2 regions of the Mesorhizobium sp. M0062 genome follow, and region 2 is predicted to be linked to the other one. Evidence: riboswitches for the same ligand, from Rfam matches in the RefSeq annotation. Region 2 holds a riboswitch; the other holds the start of a gene.
The links. Region 2 has a riboswitch for S-adenosylmethionine ahead of metX (homoserine O-acetyltransferase MetX). Riboswitches for the same ligand answer to the same signal wherever they lie in the genome.
Positions count from the first base shown of each region.

Region 1: linked by a shared signal. The riboswitch ahead of NKJ64_RS24310 (O-succinylhomoserine sulfhydrylase) and the one ahead of metX (homoserine O-acetyltransferase MetX) in region 2 are both predicted to bind S-adenosylmethionine.

Region 1 is NZ_JAMYUO010000025.1:49,006-56,357, reverse strand. It holds gene apaG (Co2+/Mg2+ efflux facilitator ApaG/CorD) at 1-242, opposite strand, end outside; gene NKJ64_RS24315 (ceramide glucosyltransferase) at 464-1,615, shown strand; gene NKJ64_RS24310 (O-succinylhomoserine sulfhydrylase) at 1,627-2,817, opposite strand; SAM riboswitch at 2,875-2,952, opposite strand; gene NKJ64_RS24305 (2'-deoxycytidine 5'-triphosphate deaminase) at 3,093-4,187, shown strand; gene NKJ64_RS24300 (ABC transporter substrate-binding protein) at 4,289-5,059, shown strand; gene NKJ64_RS24295 (hypothetical protein) at 5,183-5,524, opposite strand; gene araD1 (AraD1 family protein) at 5,552-6,547, opposite strand; gene mmsB (multiple monosaccharide ABC transporter permease) at 6,749-7,352, opposite strand, start outside.
Region 2 is NZ_JAMYUO010000017.1:32,929-40,280, forward strand. It holds gene NKJ64_RS19935 (glycosyltransferase family 2 protein) at 44-979, opposite strand; gene NKJ64_RS19940 (DUF1330 domain-containing protein) at 1,228-1,548, shown strand; gene metW (methionine biosynthesis protein MetW) at 1,556-2,170, opposite strand; gene metX (homoserine O-acetyltransferase MetX) at 2,167-3,336, opposite strand; SAM riboswitch at 3,397-3,474, opposite strand; gene hisC (histidinol-phosphate transaminase) at 3,601-4,710, shown strand; gene NKJ64_RS19960 (prephenate/arogenate dehydrogenase family protein) at 4,715-5,650, shown strand; gene NKJ64_RS19965 (sugar kinase) at 5,658-6,581, opposite strand; gene NKJ64_RS19970 (DUF2125 domain-containing protein) at 6,706-7,352, opposite strand, start outside.

The DNA of each region.
Region 1 (7,352 bases), on a different contig from region 2:
CTGTCGCCGGGATTGAGCTCAGGCTGGTCGCCGACCACGCCGGCGCCGCGCACTTCCTCGACCCGGCCGCTGCCGTCGATGATGTGCCAGTAACGCGCCATAAGCTGCACGAAATCGTCCGACTGGTTGTCGATGGTCACCTGGTAGCCCCAGACATAACGGTTCTCCGCCGGGTCCGAGCGGTCCTCCAGGTAGAACGGTCTGACCTGCACTTCGATGTTGCGCGTGACGGCGCGATACATGGGCTGCTCCGGTTGCGCGGCAAGGAACATTTGTCGCGCTATGCGGTTTGATACGCGCACAACGGCATGTCCTGCCAGCCTCAAAGCGGAGGTGCCGACAAACAATGTCATTTAAGTGACACATGACAGTGTTGGTGTGCGCAAACCTTGCCGGCGACTCAAGGCCCATCTGTCGACTGACAAAGCAGCCGCGAGCGGCCTTTCCGGAGTGACCAGATCTCATGGAACTAGCTCTCACAGCCGCCTTCGCTTCCTCCGCTTTGCTTCTTTCCAATCTCGCCAGCATCCTGCTTGCTTCGTCGAAACTGCAAGCGCGTCGCCTTATCCCTCCGCCGTCCGACGAGCAGCCACCGGTCTCGATCGTCGTGCCGTCGCGCGGCGTGGAGCCGTTCACACAAGAGACGCTGCATCGAGCCTTCTCGCTCGACTGGCCGCGCTACGAACTGATCTTCTGCGTCGCTCACGCCGACGATCCCGTCGTCAAACTGATAAACAGGGCGATCGTCCTGTTTCCCAACGTGCCGGCCCAGTTGCTGATCGGCGACGACCGCGTCAGCAGCAACCCGAAGCTCAACAACTGCGTCAAGGGCTGGGAAGCGGCGCGCAATCATTGGGTTATTCTGGCGGATTCCAACGTGCTGATGCCTAGGGATTACGTCCAGCACCTGATGGCGGCCTGGCGGACCAATACCGGGCTTATCTGCTCGACGCCGATCGGCTCGCGGCCGGATGGCTTCTGGGCCGAGGTCGAATGCGCGTTCCTCAACACGCTGCAGGCGCGCTCGCAATATGCCGGCGAGGCGCTTGGCCTCGGCTTTGCCCAGGGCAAGAGCATGCTGTGGAACAAGCCGATGCTCGATACCAATGGCGGTATCCGCGCGCTGGCCGCCGAGATCGCCGAGGATGCTGCTGCAACCAAGCTGGTCAACGGACTGGGCCTGCGCGTCAATCTCGTTGCCTCGCCTTTCGAGCAACCACTGGGGCAGCGCCGACTTGCCGACATCTGGTCGCGTCAGGCGCGCTGGGCGCGGTTGCGCCGCGTCACTTTCCCGCTGTTTTTCGCACCCGAGATCCTGACCGGCGTCGCCGTGCCGTTGGCGTTGGCGCTGGTGGCGGCAGCAAGTGCCGGCGTCAGCCTGCCGGCCACGGTGTTGGCCGTGCTGGCGGCGGCCTACATTCCCGAATGCGCGCTGGCCGCGGCCAAGGGCTGGCACCTGTCGCTGCGCATGGTCCCGGCGATGATGGTCCGCGACATGATGCTTCCCGCCATCTGGGCGCGCGGCTGGCTGAGCGGCGCCGTCGATTGGCGCGGCAACACCATGATCATCGGCACCAAGGCAGCCGAGCTGGAAGAGGCCTCGTCGGGAGCGTGACGCCTCGCGGCCTACCCGGCTGCCTTCAGTGCCTGCGCAACGTCCTCCAGCAGATCGTCCGTATCCTCAAGACCGACCGACAGCCTGAGCGTTCCCGGCTCGATGCCAAGCTCGGCGCGAGCTTCGTCGCTGAGGTTCTTGTGCGTGGTGGTCGCCGGATGGGTGATCAGGCTCTTGGCGTCGCCGAGATTGTTGGAGATCAGCACGATGTCGAGCGCGTTCTGCAAGGCGAAGGCCGCCTGCTTGCCGCCCTTCACGTCGAGGCAGATCAGCGTCGATCCGCCCGTCATCTGCTTCTTGACGATGTCGGCCTGCGGGTGGTCGGCGCGGCCGGGATAGATGACGCGGGCGATTTCCGGCCGTCCTGCCAGGAAATCCGCGATCTTGGCCGCGCTTTCAGTCTGCTGGCGCACCCGAACCGGCAGCGTCTCCAGGCCCTTGAGCAACGTCCAGGCGTTGAACGGCGACAGGCTCGGGCCGGTATGGCGGAAATAGTCGTGCAAATTCTCGTCGATCCATTTCTTGTCCGACAGGATGATGCCGCCGAGACAGCGTCCCTGGCCGTCAATGTGCTTGGTCGCGGAGTAGACGACGATATGGGCGCCGAGCTGCAAGGGCTTCTGCTGCAAGGGCGTGGCAAAGACATTGTCGACGATCAGCCTGGCGCCGATCGAGGTGGCGAGCGCCGCCACCGCTGCGATGTCGACCACTTCAAGCGTCGGATTGGTCGGGCTTTCCAGGAAGAACAGTTTCGTGTTCGGCCGCACCGCCTTTTCCCAGTTGGCGATGTCGGTGCCGTCGACCAGCGTTGCCTCGATGCCGTATTTCGGCGCCAGCGTCTCCACCACCCAGCGGCAGGAGCCGAACAGCGCGCGCGCCGCAACGATATGGTCGCCGGCCTTGGCGCTGCACAGGAGCGCTGCCGTCACCGCCGCCATGCCCGACGCCGTGGCGCGGGCATCTTCGGCACCCTCCAGCGCGCACATGCGCTTTTCGAACATGTCGACGGTAGGGTTGGCGTAGCGCGAATAGATGAAGCCCGGCTCCTCGCCCTTGAAACGGGCTTCCGCGGCCTGCGCCGTCTCGTAGACATAGCCTTGGGTGAGGTACATCGCTTCGGACGTCTCGCCGAACTGGGAACGCAGCGTTCCCCCGTGCACGAGTGCGGTCTGAGGTTTCCAGTTACGCTTCTTGGTGCTCATCGCTTTTGTTCCAGACACAAAAAAACCGGCCGCGAAAGTCGCAACCGGTCCATATGGCCTTGCGGCCCGACGGTCCTTTAGCGACTTGTTTAACGTGGCTGCAAGCCGACCGGCCAAATCACCACGGGATAACGACCCTTTAGACCTCACCTGCGCTTGCGTCAATTGCCGGCTTCATTAAGAGGTTTGTACCAGGCAGGTTCCGCAATAATATCCAGCGGTTTTGCGGCAAGAACCTGCCACAAAGAGACCGACCTTGGAGCGGAGCCAGCCTTTTGCGGCAGACAGGCATTCTTCCCGATCAGGACATTTCCGCGCTGTTTCAGTCCGGCGCGCTGAAGTCGCCGCGCGCGCTCGATGTCGACCAGGTGCAGCCGGCGAGCCTCGATCTCAGGCTCGGCGACAAGGCTTTTCGCGTGCGCGCCTCCTTCCTGCCGGGTCCCGATCATCTGGTGGCCGACAAGCTTCACCGGCTGAAATTGCACGAATTCAGTCTCGCCGAGGGCGCGGTGCTGGAAACCGGCTGCGTCTACATCGTGCCGCTGCTCGAAAGCCTGGCGCTGCCCGCAAATGTGTCGGCCTCGGCCAACCCGAAGAGCTCGACCGGCCGGCTCGACATCTTCACCCGGGTGATGACCGATCGCGGCCATGAGTTCGACAAGATCGCCCCCGGCTATCACGGGCCGCTTTATCTCGAAGTCAGTCCGCGCACCTTCCCGATCGTCGTACGCGCCGGATCGAGGCTGTCGCAGATCCGCTTTCGCACCGGCAACGCGCTGTTGTCGGAGGCAGAACTGAACGAATTGCACCGCGCCGAGATGCTGGTGGCGACCGAGCCGCCCAACATTTCCGGCGGCGGCATTGCGCTGTCGATCGATCTTGACGGCGACCAGAACGGCCTGGTCGGCTATCGCGGCAAGCATCACACCGGCTTGGTCGATGTCGACAAGCGCGCCGCCCAGGATGCCGTCGATTTCTGGGAGCCGCTCTACAAGAGCGGCGCCGGCGAACTGGTGCTCGACCCTGACGAGTTCTACATCCTGGTCAGCCGCGAAGCCGTGCACGTGCCGCCGCTCTACGCCGCCGAGATGACGCCCTTCGATCCGCTGGTTGGCGAATTCCGTGTTCACTATGCCGGCTTCTTCGATCCGGGCTTCGGCCATTCGGCCTCAGGCGGCACCGGCAGCCGGGCGGTGCTCGAAGTGCGCAGCCACGAAGTGCCGTTCATCCTCGACCACGGCCAGATCGTCGGCCGGCTGGTCTACGAACACATGCTGAAGCGGCCGCAGGCGCTTTACGGCACCGATCTCGGCTCGAATTACCAGGCGCAAGGCCTCAAGCTCTCCAAGCATTTCCGCCCCGCCGGCTGAACCTTCGATCACCGTCAGGCAAAATACTTGCCTGCGCTGCCTCACCATGCTTGGCTGCCTTTCGGTGGCCGGCAAGAGAACGGCGCGCAAGGGGAACCAAAATGCAGATTTCAAGATGGATCATATCGGCAGCGGGCGCTGCCATGCTGGTGATATCGGCCGGCTCGCTGGCTGAGGCGCAGGAGAAATTGAAGATCGGCACCGAGGGCGCTTATCCGCCCTTCAACACCATCACCGCGGACGGCAAGATCGAGGGCTTCGACATCGACATTGCCAATGCGCTGTGTGCGCAGATGAAGGTCGAGTGCGAGATCGTCACCCAGGACTGGGACGGCATCATCCCGGCGCTGCAGGCGAAAAAGTTCGACGCCATCATCGCCTCGATGAGCATCACCGAGGAGCGCAAGAAACAGGTCGCCTTCACCAACAAATACTACACGACGCCGCTGGCGCTGGTGGCGCCCAAGGACGGCGACCTCACTTCCACCGAACCGGCAGCCCTTGCCGGCAAGACGGTGGGCGCGCAGGCCTCGACCACCCAGGCCGACTATGCGCAGGACGCCTATGGCAAGGCCGGCGCCGAGGCGAAACTCTACCCCACCCAGGAAGAGGCGATCACCGACTTGCAGAACGGCCGTCTCGACGCCGTCATCTCCGACAAATTCGTTCTGATGGACTGGCTGAAGAAGGCGAGCGACGGCTGCTGCAAGCTTGTCGGTGACGTCAAGGGCACCGAGACGCAAGCCGGCATCGCTGTCCGCCTGGAGGACACGGCACTTCGCGACAAGCTCAACGCGGCGATAGACGCCATCGTCGCCGACGGCACTTACAAGAAGATCCAGGCCAAGTATTTCGATTTCGATATCTATTGAGTCCCGTCCGCCGGCGTCAGCCGCGAAAGAGATACGATTTCGCGGCTCCAAGGCAGGCATGAAAATGGCCGATAAACAGCAGTTCGCGTGCGGCCAAACGTTTCCTGCCCCAAAAGCCTTCGGTCAGTTGACCTCGTCGAGCGAAGCGTTTGAGCCGCGCTTCAACGGGAACAACTGCTTGTCGAGGCAACCGAGGACATGGGCCTTGGCGGAGTCGATGCCGCAGACCTTGCCATTGTTGTTCAGCCTGTCGCTGCGAAGCGCTGATGTCATGTGATCCGTGTTGCGCATCAGAAAGCTCACCTGGGCTTTCGAATAGCCGGTTGCTAGAAGACGGCTCGTCATCGCCAAACGGGCTTCACGATAGGACTTCGGGCTGCACTGGCCGGCGCTAAAGGCCACCGACGGCTGGGTCAGGAACAGGGCCACGCCCGTGAACACAATGACAAGCCGCATTCCGTTCATTTCCGGCTCCCAAATTGTGATGCTGCCTCAAAGCGCCTTCACCGCCACCTTAACCGGCTGCTCAATCTCCAGCGGGTTGCGCAGCGGCAGGCCGAAATCCCCGGCCTCGATCTCGAACACGTCGCCAGCCTGAGTCTTGATGCCGTCGGCAAAGGACAGCGTCGCCGTGCCGAACATGTGCACATGCACGTCGCCCGGCTGGCGGAAGGCCGAATATTTGAAGTGGTGATGTTCGAGATTGGCGATTGTGTGCGACATGTTCGCTTCGCCCGACAGGAACGGCTTTTCCCACAGCAAATTGCTGTCGCGATAGATTCGCGATGAGCCTCTGACGTCGGCCGGCAGGTCGCCGATCAGGATTTCCGGCCCGAACGAGGCGTTGCGCAGTTTGGAATGTGCCAGGAACAGATAGTTCACCCGCTCGGTAACATGATCGGAAAACTCGTTCGACAGCGTGAAGCCGACGCGGAACGGCGCGCCGTCGTCGCCGATGACATAGATGCCGGCGATTTCCGGCTCCTCGCCGGCGTCCTGCGCAAAGGCCGGCGACATCAGTGCGGCGCCCGGCGCCACCGCCATGGTGCCGTTGCCCTTGTAGAACCATTCCGGCTGCACGCCGGTCTGGCCCTTGGCCGGCTTGCCGCCTTCGAGCCCCATGCGGAACATCTTCATGGAATCGGTAAGCTGCTCCTCGCCGCCATCGCTGAGCTTCTTGTGCATGGAATCGCGCGTCGCCGCCGAGCCGAGATGGGTCAGGCCGGTGCCGGTCAGATGCAGATGCGCAGGATCGGGATGGTTGATCGGGGACACCAGCCGGCCCTTCTTGTAGACGGCGTCGAGGTCTATCGCTTCACCGAACCCCTTGCGTTCGATCAGCGCGGCGAGGGCCGTTCCGGTGCGCGCGGCTTCCATGGCCAGCGAATAGACGCTGCGGGCGCCGTTGATGATCCTGGTCTTGCCGCCGCCATTGCGGGCGACGACGCGGATGGTCTCGGCGTCGTCGAGGATCTGGGAGATCAGCATGATTAAATCCTCTCTCATGTGCTTGGCCTTGGATGCCTCTTGGCAAACCTTGACCTGCGCGGCTCGGACCTAGCCGCGCCACGGGTTGAACTCTTCGTCCGGATTGCGCTCGCGAACTTGATCCCTCGGGGACTTCTTATGCCGACAACTTGCCGGCTGCGCCGCGATCGTATGCCTCCTGCTTGCCTCGCCTGAAGCTTGTCAGGCCTTGTTCTTGTTGTAGACGTCGAAGATCACGGCGCCGAGCAGCACCAGGCCTTTGACCACCTGCTGCCAGTCGACATTGACGCCCATGATCGACATGCCGTTGTTCATCACGCCCATGATGAAGCCGCCGACGACCGCCCCGATAACCTGGCCGACGCCGCCCATCGCCGAGGCGCCGCCGATGAACACTGCGGCGATGACATCGAGCTCCGAGCCGAGACCCGCCGCCGGCACCGCCTGGCCGAGACGAGCCGCGATGATCAGGCCGCCAAGCGCCGACAGCACGCCCATATTGATGAACACCATCAGCGTCAGCCGCTCGGTGTTGATGCCCGACAGCTGCGCCGCCTTGGGATTGCCGCCCATGGCGTAGATGCGCCTCCCGATGGTCATGCGCTTGGTGACGAAGACGAACAGCGTGATCAGCACGCCCATGACCAGCAGCACCACGGGCAGGCCGCGGTAGCTGGCAAACTCATAGACCAGGAACAGCGCCAGCGCGCTGGCGACCAGCGTCTTGACGACGAACAGGGTGAAGGGCTCGGCCTCATAACCATGGCGTTCTCGTTTGCGCCGGGTGCGGACCCCGAAATAGGCA
Region 2 (7,352 bases):
GCAGTTCGGAGGGGAAAGCCGCTGCGCGGCTTGTCGGCAAACTTCAGGCCGGCCGTGCACCGTATTTGTCGCGAAATTCGGCATAGAGATCGCGGCGCCAGCGCCGGCCGCCGACATAGCCACGCAACAGCTGCGGCAGCGAATAGCCAAGCGCCTTCGACGACCGGTTGGCCATATAGCCGGAGAACGCCTGCGAAACCCTGCCCTTGAGTGCATCGGCGATGAGCTGCCGGGCGATCATGTAAGGCGGAATGTAGGGGTAGCGGTCGGCGATATAGGGGTGCTTGTCGATCAAGCTCGCATAGGCTTCGACATAGCCGTCCCGGCGACCGGAGATCGAATTCTCCGAGTTGTACTTTTTCCAGTCGATCACTTCGGACAGCTGCGCGCCGCTGCGACGGGCAAAGCGCAGCAACAATTCGCGATCCTGCATGCGCGTGACGTCACTGTCGTAGCCGCCGATGGCCAGCAGCGACTCGCGCCGGGCGGTGATTGCCGACCCGGCAATGAAGATGGTCTGCGCGACAAGGGCCCGCTCCAGCGAGTCGCGGCTCAGCAGCGCTTCGCGGTTGACGCAGTTGGTGCGGCGATTGCCCTTCAGCGACACGAAGGAACTGATCAGCACTTCGAGCGAGGGATTGTTGTCGAACTGCTCCAGCGTCCGCGCCAGGCGATCCGGCAAATAGACGTCGTCGGAATCGAGGAATGTCACCACCGGCGCCTGCGCCCGCTCGATGCCGGCATTGCGGGCGGCATTGGCGCCGCGCCATTTCGAGCCAACATAGATCAGCCGTGGATCGCGGATTTCGGCAAGTGCGGCTGCCGTACCGTCGGTCGAGCCGTCATCGACGACAATGTGTTCGAACCGGGGAAAATTCTGCGCCAGCACGCTCTCCACGGCGCGCACCACCTTGCTGCGGCGATTGTGCGTCGGTGTGATCACCGAGATCAGCGGAGCGAGGTCGGTTGCCTTGGACATGTTGCTTCGATTGTGCCCCGAAATGCCTGGAGGCCGGAGGTTTTGATGGTCGCCGTCCAAGCCTTACCCCGGGATGGCATTCGATTCGACGCTACAAAAAACCAGCGGCAATGTCATCACAAACTGTTGAGCCAGGACGCCGGTAAGCCGGCCGATTACCCCAGACGTAATCGACCGATGGCCATCATGTCTGCAGATTGCGCCAACGAAGCCGGTCGTCGGGCTTCGATCTCACAGGGAGTTCAGCCATGGCCGCCTACGCCGTCGCCCATATGCGTCAAGTCACAATGGGCCCGCAGATTGTCGAGTATCTGCAGAGGATCGACGCCACATTGGAGCCGTTCGGCGGCCGCTTCCTTGTCCACGGCGGCGACATGGACGTGGTCGAAAACGAATGGCCCGGGCATCTGATCGTCATCGAGTTTCCGGACAGGGCGCATGCGTGGGGCTGGTACGATTCATCAGCCTATCGGGAGATTCTGGTCTTGCGCACCGACAACTCCCACGCCGATGTGATCATCGCCGATGGCGTTCAGCACCCGCACAAGGCGACGGACGTGCTGGAATAGGGGCAAACTACCGCTTCAGCAAGAACACCGCTTGCTGGCCGAAGAAATTCCAGAACCACCATGGCATTGACAGGCCGATCTTCTGGCCGTTGCCGTCGAGCGCGGTGGCTTTCTCGACCGAAGCGCCGAGTTCCTCGACCAGATTGACGAAGTCGCGGATGGTGCAGAAATGGATGTTGGGCGTGTCGTACCAGGAATAGGGCAGGTCCGCGGTCACCGGCATCCGGCCCTTGACGAACAGCGACAGCCGCACCCGCCAGTGGCCGAAATTGGGGAAGGAGACGATGGCGCGGTTGCCGATTCGTAGCAGCTCGTCGAGCACCAGCTTCGGGTTGCGGGTCGCCTGCAGCGTCTGTGACAGGACGACGAAGTCAAAACCCTTGTCCGGATAGAATTCGAGGTCGGTGTCGGCATCGCCCTGGATGACCGAGAGGCCGCGCGCAACGCATTCATTGACGCCTCGCTGTGACAGCTCCAGCCCGCGGCCGTCGACCTGCTTGGTCTCCTGCAGGAGTTCGAGCAGCAGGCCGTCGCCGGAGCCGACATCGAGCACCCGCGACTGCGGCGGTATCAGGTTGGCCACGACTTCGAGGTCGACGCGCTGGCTGCCATTGACGCTCATGAGGCGAGCCCCCTTGCGCGGGCCGCCGAGCCGATGAAGCCCTTGATGGCGGCAAACAGTTCGGGTTCATCGAGCAGGAAGGCATCATGGCCGCGGTCGGTGTCGATCTCGACAAAGGAGACGGAGGCGCCGGCGGCGTTGAGCGCATGCACGATCGAGCGGCTCTCCTCGGTCGGGAACAACCAGTCCGAGGTGAAGGACACCAGGCAGAAGCGGGTCTTGGTCCCGGCAAAGGCATCGGCCAACCGGCCGCCATGGTCGGCGGCGAGGTCGAAATAATCCATCGAACGGGTCATGTAGAGGTAGGAGTTGGCGTCGAAGCGGTCGACGAATGTCATGCCCTGGTGGCGCAGATAGCTTTCGATCTGGAAATCTGCGTCGAAACCGAAGGTCAGCGCTTCGCGGTCCTGCAGATTGCGGCCGAATTTCCGATGCAGGGCGGCTTCCGACAGATAGGTGATGTGGGCGGCCATGCGCGCCACGGCGAGCCCCTTTTCCGGGCGCTTGCCGTGCTCGAAATATTTGCCGCCATGCCAGTCCGGATCAGCCATGACAGCCTGGCGGCCGACCTCGTGGAAGGCGATGTTTTGCGAGGAATGGCGTGCGCCTGTGGCGATCGGCAGGGCCGAGAAGACGCGCTCGGAATAGCATGACGCCCATTCCAGCACCTGCATGCCGCCCATCGAGCCGCCGAGCACGCAAAACAGCTTTTCGATGCCGAAATGGTCGACCAGCATCAGTTGCGCCCGCACCATGTCGCGGATGGTGATGATTGGCAGGTCGAGGCCGTAGGGCTTGCCGGTGGCGGGATTGGTCGAGGCCGGACCGGTGGAGCCGAGGCAGCCGCCGATGACGTTGGAGCAAATGACGAAGAAGCGGTTGGTGTCGATGATCTTGCCGGGACCGATCAGCACTTCCCACCAGCCGGGCTTGCCGGTCACCGGATTGGTGCTGGCGACATGCTGGTCGCCGGTCAGCGCGTGGCAGACCAGGATGGCGTTGGTGCGGGCATCGTTGAGGGCGCCATATGTCTGGTAGGCGATCTGGAACCGCGACAAAAGCGTGCCGGCGTCGAGCTTCAGCGGCTTGTCAGGGCCAAAACGCAACACAGGGCTCGACGGGTTGTCGGCCTCGTTGTTGGTTTTTGTAGCGCGGAGCGCGGCCATGTGACTCTCCTTGCCCGCCGTCAGGCAATAAAAAACCGGCAATGCGATCGCAAAGCCGGTTACGTCACGCAAACGGCCCTTTAGCGAGTTGTTTAACGTGGCTGCAAGCCGACCGGCCAAATCACCACGGAACTGTTGCGTTCTTCTAGAACTCGTGCGGCCCGGCGTCAACGGCCAGCTATTGCCCGCCTCTCGACATTCGCGGCTACGGCTTGTATTTCCGCTGCGGCCTCCGGACGGAGGCATTCTCGATGGATTTGCGACATGGACAAGACAGCGGACAAGGCACGGCCGACGCCCCGCGCGGGCATTATGGACATCGACGCCTATGTGCCGGGCAAGAGCACGGCACCGGCCGGCGTCGCCAAGGTCCATAAATTGTCGTCGAACGAGAACCCGCTCGGCCCGTCGCCGAAGGCGATCGAGGCCGCGCGCGAAGTGGCCAGCAAGCTCGATGTCTATCCCGACGGCACCGCCCGCCGGCTGCGCGAGGCGATCGCCGAGGTGCACGGCCTCAACCCGGCAAACATCATCTGCTCCAACGGTTCCGACGAGATACTTGGCCTGCTGGCGCAGACCTATCTTGCGCCAGGCGATGAGGCGATTTTTACCGAACATGCCTTCATGGTCTACAAGATCTACATTCAGTCGGCGGGGGCCAAGCCGGTTGCTGTGAAGGAAACCGAGGAGCGCGCCGACGTCGACGCGATCCTGGCCGCGGTGACGCCGCGGACCAAAATCATCTTCCTCGCCAATCCCAACAACCCGACCGGCACCTATCTGCCGTTCCAGGAGGTCCGCCGCCTGCATGCCGCGCTCCCGGGCAACGTGCTTCTGGTGCTGGACGCGGCCTATGCCGAATATGTCAGGCGCAATGACTATGAGGCCGGCATCGAGCTGGCGGGCAGCGCACAGAATGTGGTCATGACCCGCACCTTGTCCAAGCTCGGCCTTGGCGGCGCGCGCATCGGCTGGATGTATGGCCCACTGCACATCGTCGATGCCATCAACCGCATCCGCGGCCCTTTCAACGTCAACGCAACAGCGATCGAGGCCGGCATTGCCGCCATCCGCGACCGCGCCCATGTCGAGCGCAGTTCGTTGCACAACGAGACCTGGCTTATCTGGCTGAATGAAGAACTGACGAAGCTTGGGCTGCGCGTGACGCCCAGCGTCGGCAATTTCGTCCTCATCCACTTTCCCGACGACAAGAGGCATTCGGCTGAGGCGGCGGACGATTACCTCACCCAGCGCGGCTATATATTGCGGCGCGTTACCGGCTATGGCTTTCCCAATGCGCTGCGCATGAGCGTCGGCACCGAAGAAGCAAATCGCGGCGTCATCGATGCCCTCACGACATTCCTGAAAAGCTGAAACAATGACAGCACCGATGTTTGAAAAGATCGCGCTGGTCGGCATCGGCCTGATCGGCTCGTCGCTGGCCCGCATCATCCGCCGCGAGGGCCTGGCCCGCCATGTCGCCATCGCGACGCGCAGCCCGGCCACGCTGGCGCGGGCGAAGGAGCTCGGTCTTGGCGAGAGCTACACCACCTACGCCAGGGAAGCGGTCCGCGACGCCGACCTGATCATCGTCTCGGTGCCAGTGGGGTCGTCGGGCGAGGTGGCGCAAGAGATCGCAGCGGCGCTGAAAAAAGGCGCCATCCTCACCGATGTCGGTTCGACCAAGGCCTCCGTCATTGCGCAAATGCAGCCCTATGTGCCGGACGGCGTGCACTTCATTCCGGGACACCCGCTGGCGGGTACGGAGAAATCGGGCCCGGATGCGGGTTTCGCCGAGCTGTTCGAAAACCGCTGGTGCATCTTCACGCCGCTGCCGGGAACCGATCCGGCCGCGCTGGAAAAGCTGTCGGAATTCTGGCGGCGCTGCGGCTCCAACATCGACACGATGGACCCGCAGCATCATGACATGACGCTGGCCATCGTTTCGCATCTTCCGCACATCATTGCCTACAACATCGTCGGCACGGCCGACGATCTGGAATCGGTGACCAAGTCGGAAGTGATCAAATATTCGGCTTCCGGTTTCCGCGACTTCACCCGTCTGGCCGCCTCCGACCCGACCATGTGGCGCGACGTGTGCCTGCACAACAAGGATGCCATCCTGGAAATGCTGGCGCGCTTTTCGGAGGACCTCGCCTCGCTGCAGCGGGCGATCCGCTGGGGCGACGGCGACAAGCTGTTCGACCTGTTCACCCGCACCCGGGCCGTTCGCCGTTCGATCATCGAGGCCGGCCAGGATATCGACGTGCCGGATTTCGGCCGGCAGGCGGTCGAGCACCCGGCGAAAAGTTAAATCTGTTTCAGACGGGCCAGGTCGCCGCGACCATGGCCATTGTCTCGGCCCGGTCCGGCGCGCCCAGCCGGCCGCCGAAGCGCTGGCATTTGAGCGCGGCCGCCGCGCTGGCAAAGCGCAAGGCCTGCTCGATAGGCATGGCTTCGGCAAGCCCGACGGCAAAGGCACCGTGAAACACGTCGCCGGCGGCAAGCGTGTCGACCGCCTTGATCTTCGGCGCCGCGATGTGGCGCACGCATCCGGCGGACCGGTCATGCCACCAGCTTCCCGCGGCGCCGCCGGTCACCGCGACAAAGGCGTCTGTGCGGCTGGCGAGGTCGGCGCAGGCGGTTTCGGGGTCCAGCGCATGGCCGCAGACGATGCGTGCAGCCGTCTCCGAAGCGACGATGTGCGACGCCAGCGGCAACAGACGCTCCAGCACCTCCAGCGGCGCCGTGTCGGCGTCGAGGATTGCCGGGCAACCGGCGTCGCGCGCGGCGGTCAAGGCAAGAGCGGCGGCGCCCGGCCAGCGCACATCGACCAGCACGGCATCGAAGCCGGAAAGATCGGCGACAGGCACCGCCTCGGGGTCGGCCTGCGCCTTTGGGTCGTAGAAGGGCACGATGATGCGCTCGCCATGAGCGTCGACCAGGATCGCGGCCAGCGCCGAGCGGGCGCCTTCGACGCGGCGGACAAAGTCGCAATCGACGCCCTCGGCCTCGATGCCGGCCAGCAATTGGTCGCCGACGGCATCGTCACCTGCACTTGCCCACAGGAACACCTCGGCGCCGAGACGGCGGGCGGCGCAGGCAGCACTTGTCGCCATGCCCGAGGCGATCTGGATGCCGTCCGAGGCGATGAACTTGCCCTGATGCGTGGGCAGGGTTTCGACGCGCAGGATGGTATCCAGCGTCAGCGCGCCAACGCTCAGCAGTTTCACCGGTCGGTTCATGCGTCGGCTTGCTCGAGCATGATCTCTCCCCAAAAGCCGTTCCCGCTCTTTGCGATCATGCTCTATCTCTTTGTTTTAACGCAATTCCGGACGGAAAACCGCTCACACTTTTCCTGGAATTGCTCTAATCGAGCGGCTTGATCTTGCCCAGCGGAATGAAGCCGAGCGAGACCTTGCCCTTCACCACCTTGAGCGGCATCGACGGTTCGTTGCCGAGCAGCGCCAGACCGGCAAAGCCTTGCTCGATCTGGCTCTTCTGCTCGGGGATTGCGGTGGCGAGAATTGCCGCCACGGCTTTGGGATCCTGCAGCTTGATCGTCAGGTCGGCATTGACCTGGCCGTTGGCGTCGACCGACACCGGGCCGGAGACGGTGATGCGCGCGGTTCGCGACGACAGATCGAGCTTGTGGATGTCGACCGCCTGGCCGCGCAGGCTCCTGGCCTGCGTCTTCATCAGCGCGACGCCGTTCTTCAGCGTCGCGTCGCCGCTGCCGTCGAGCGGCGGCAGCACGCGCCCCCCGATCGCGTCGGCGTCGATCTCAAGATCGGTGAAGCTGCCGACGTAGCCGATGTCCTGGCCGTCGGGTCGCAACTCGCCCGCCGCGGTTCCGGCGCTGAACAGTGAAACCGGATCAGTGTCGTCGGCCGGATCCGTCTGGCCGGACAAGCTCTCCGCCTGCAGCGAAATGCTCCGGGGCAGGGGCCAGGAGAGCTTGGCATTGGCCTGCAGATTGTCCCAGTCGATCCATAGCGGCGCCATCCCCGGCACCG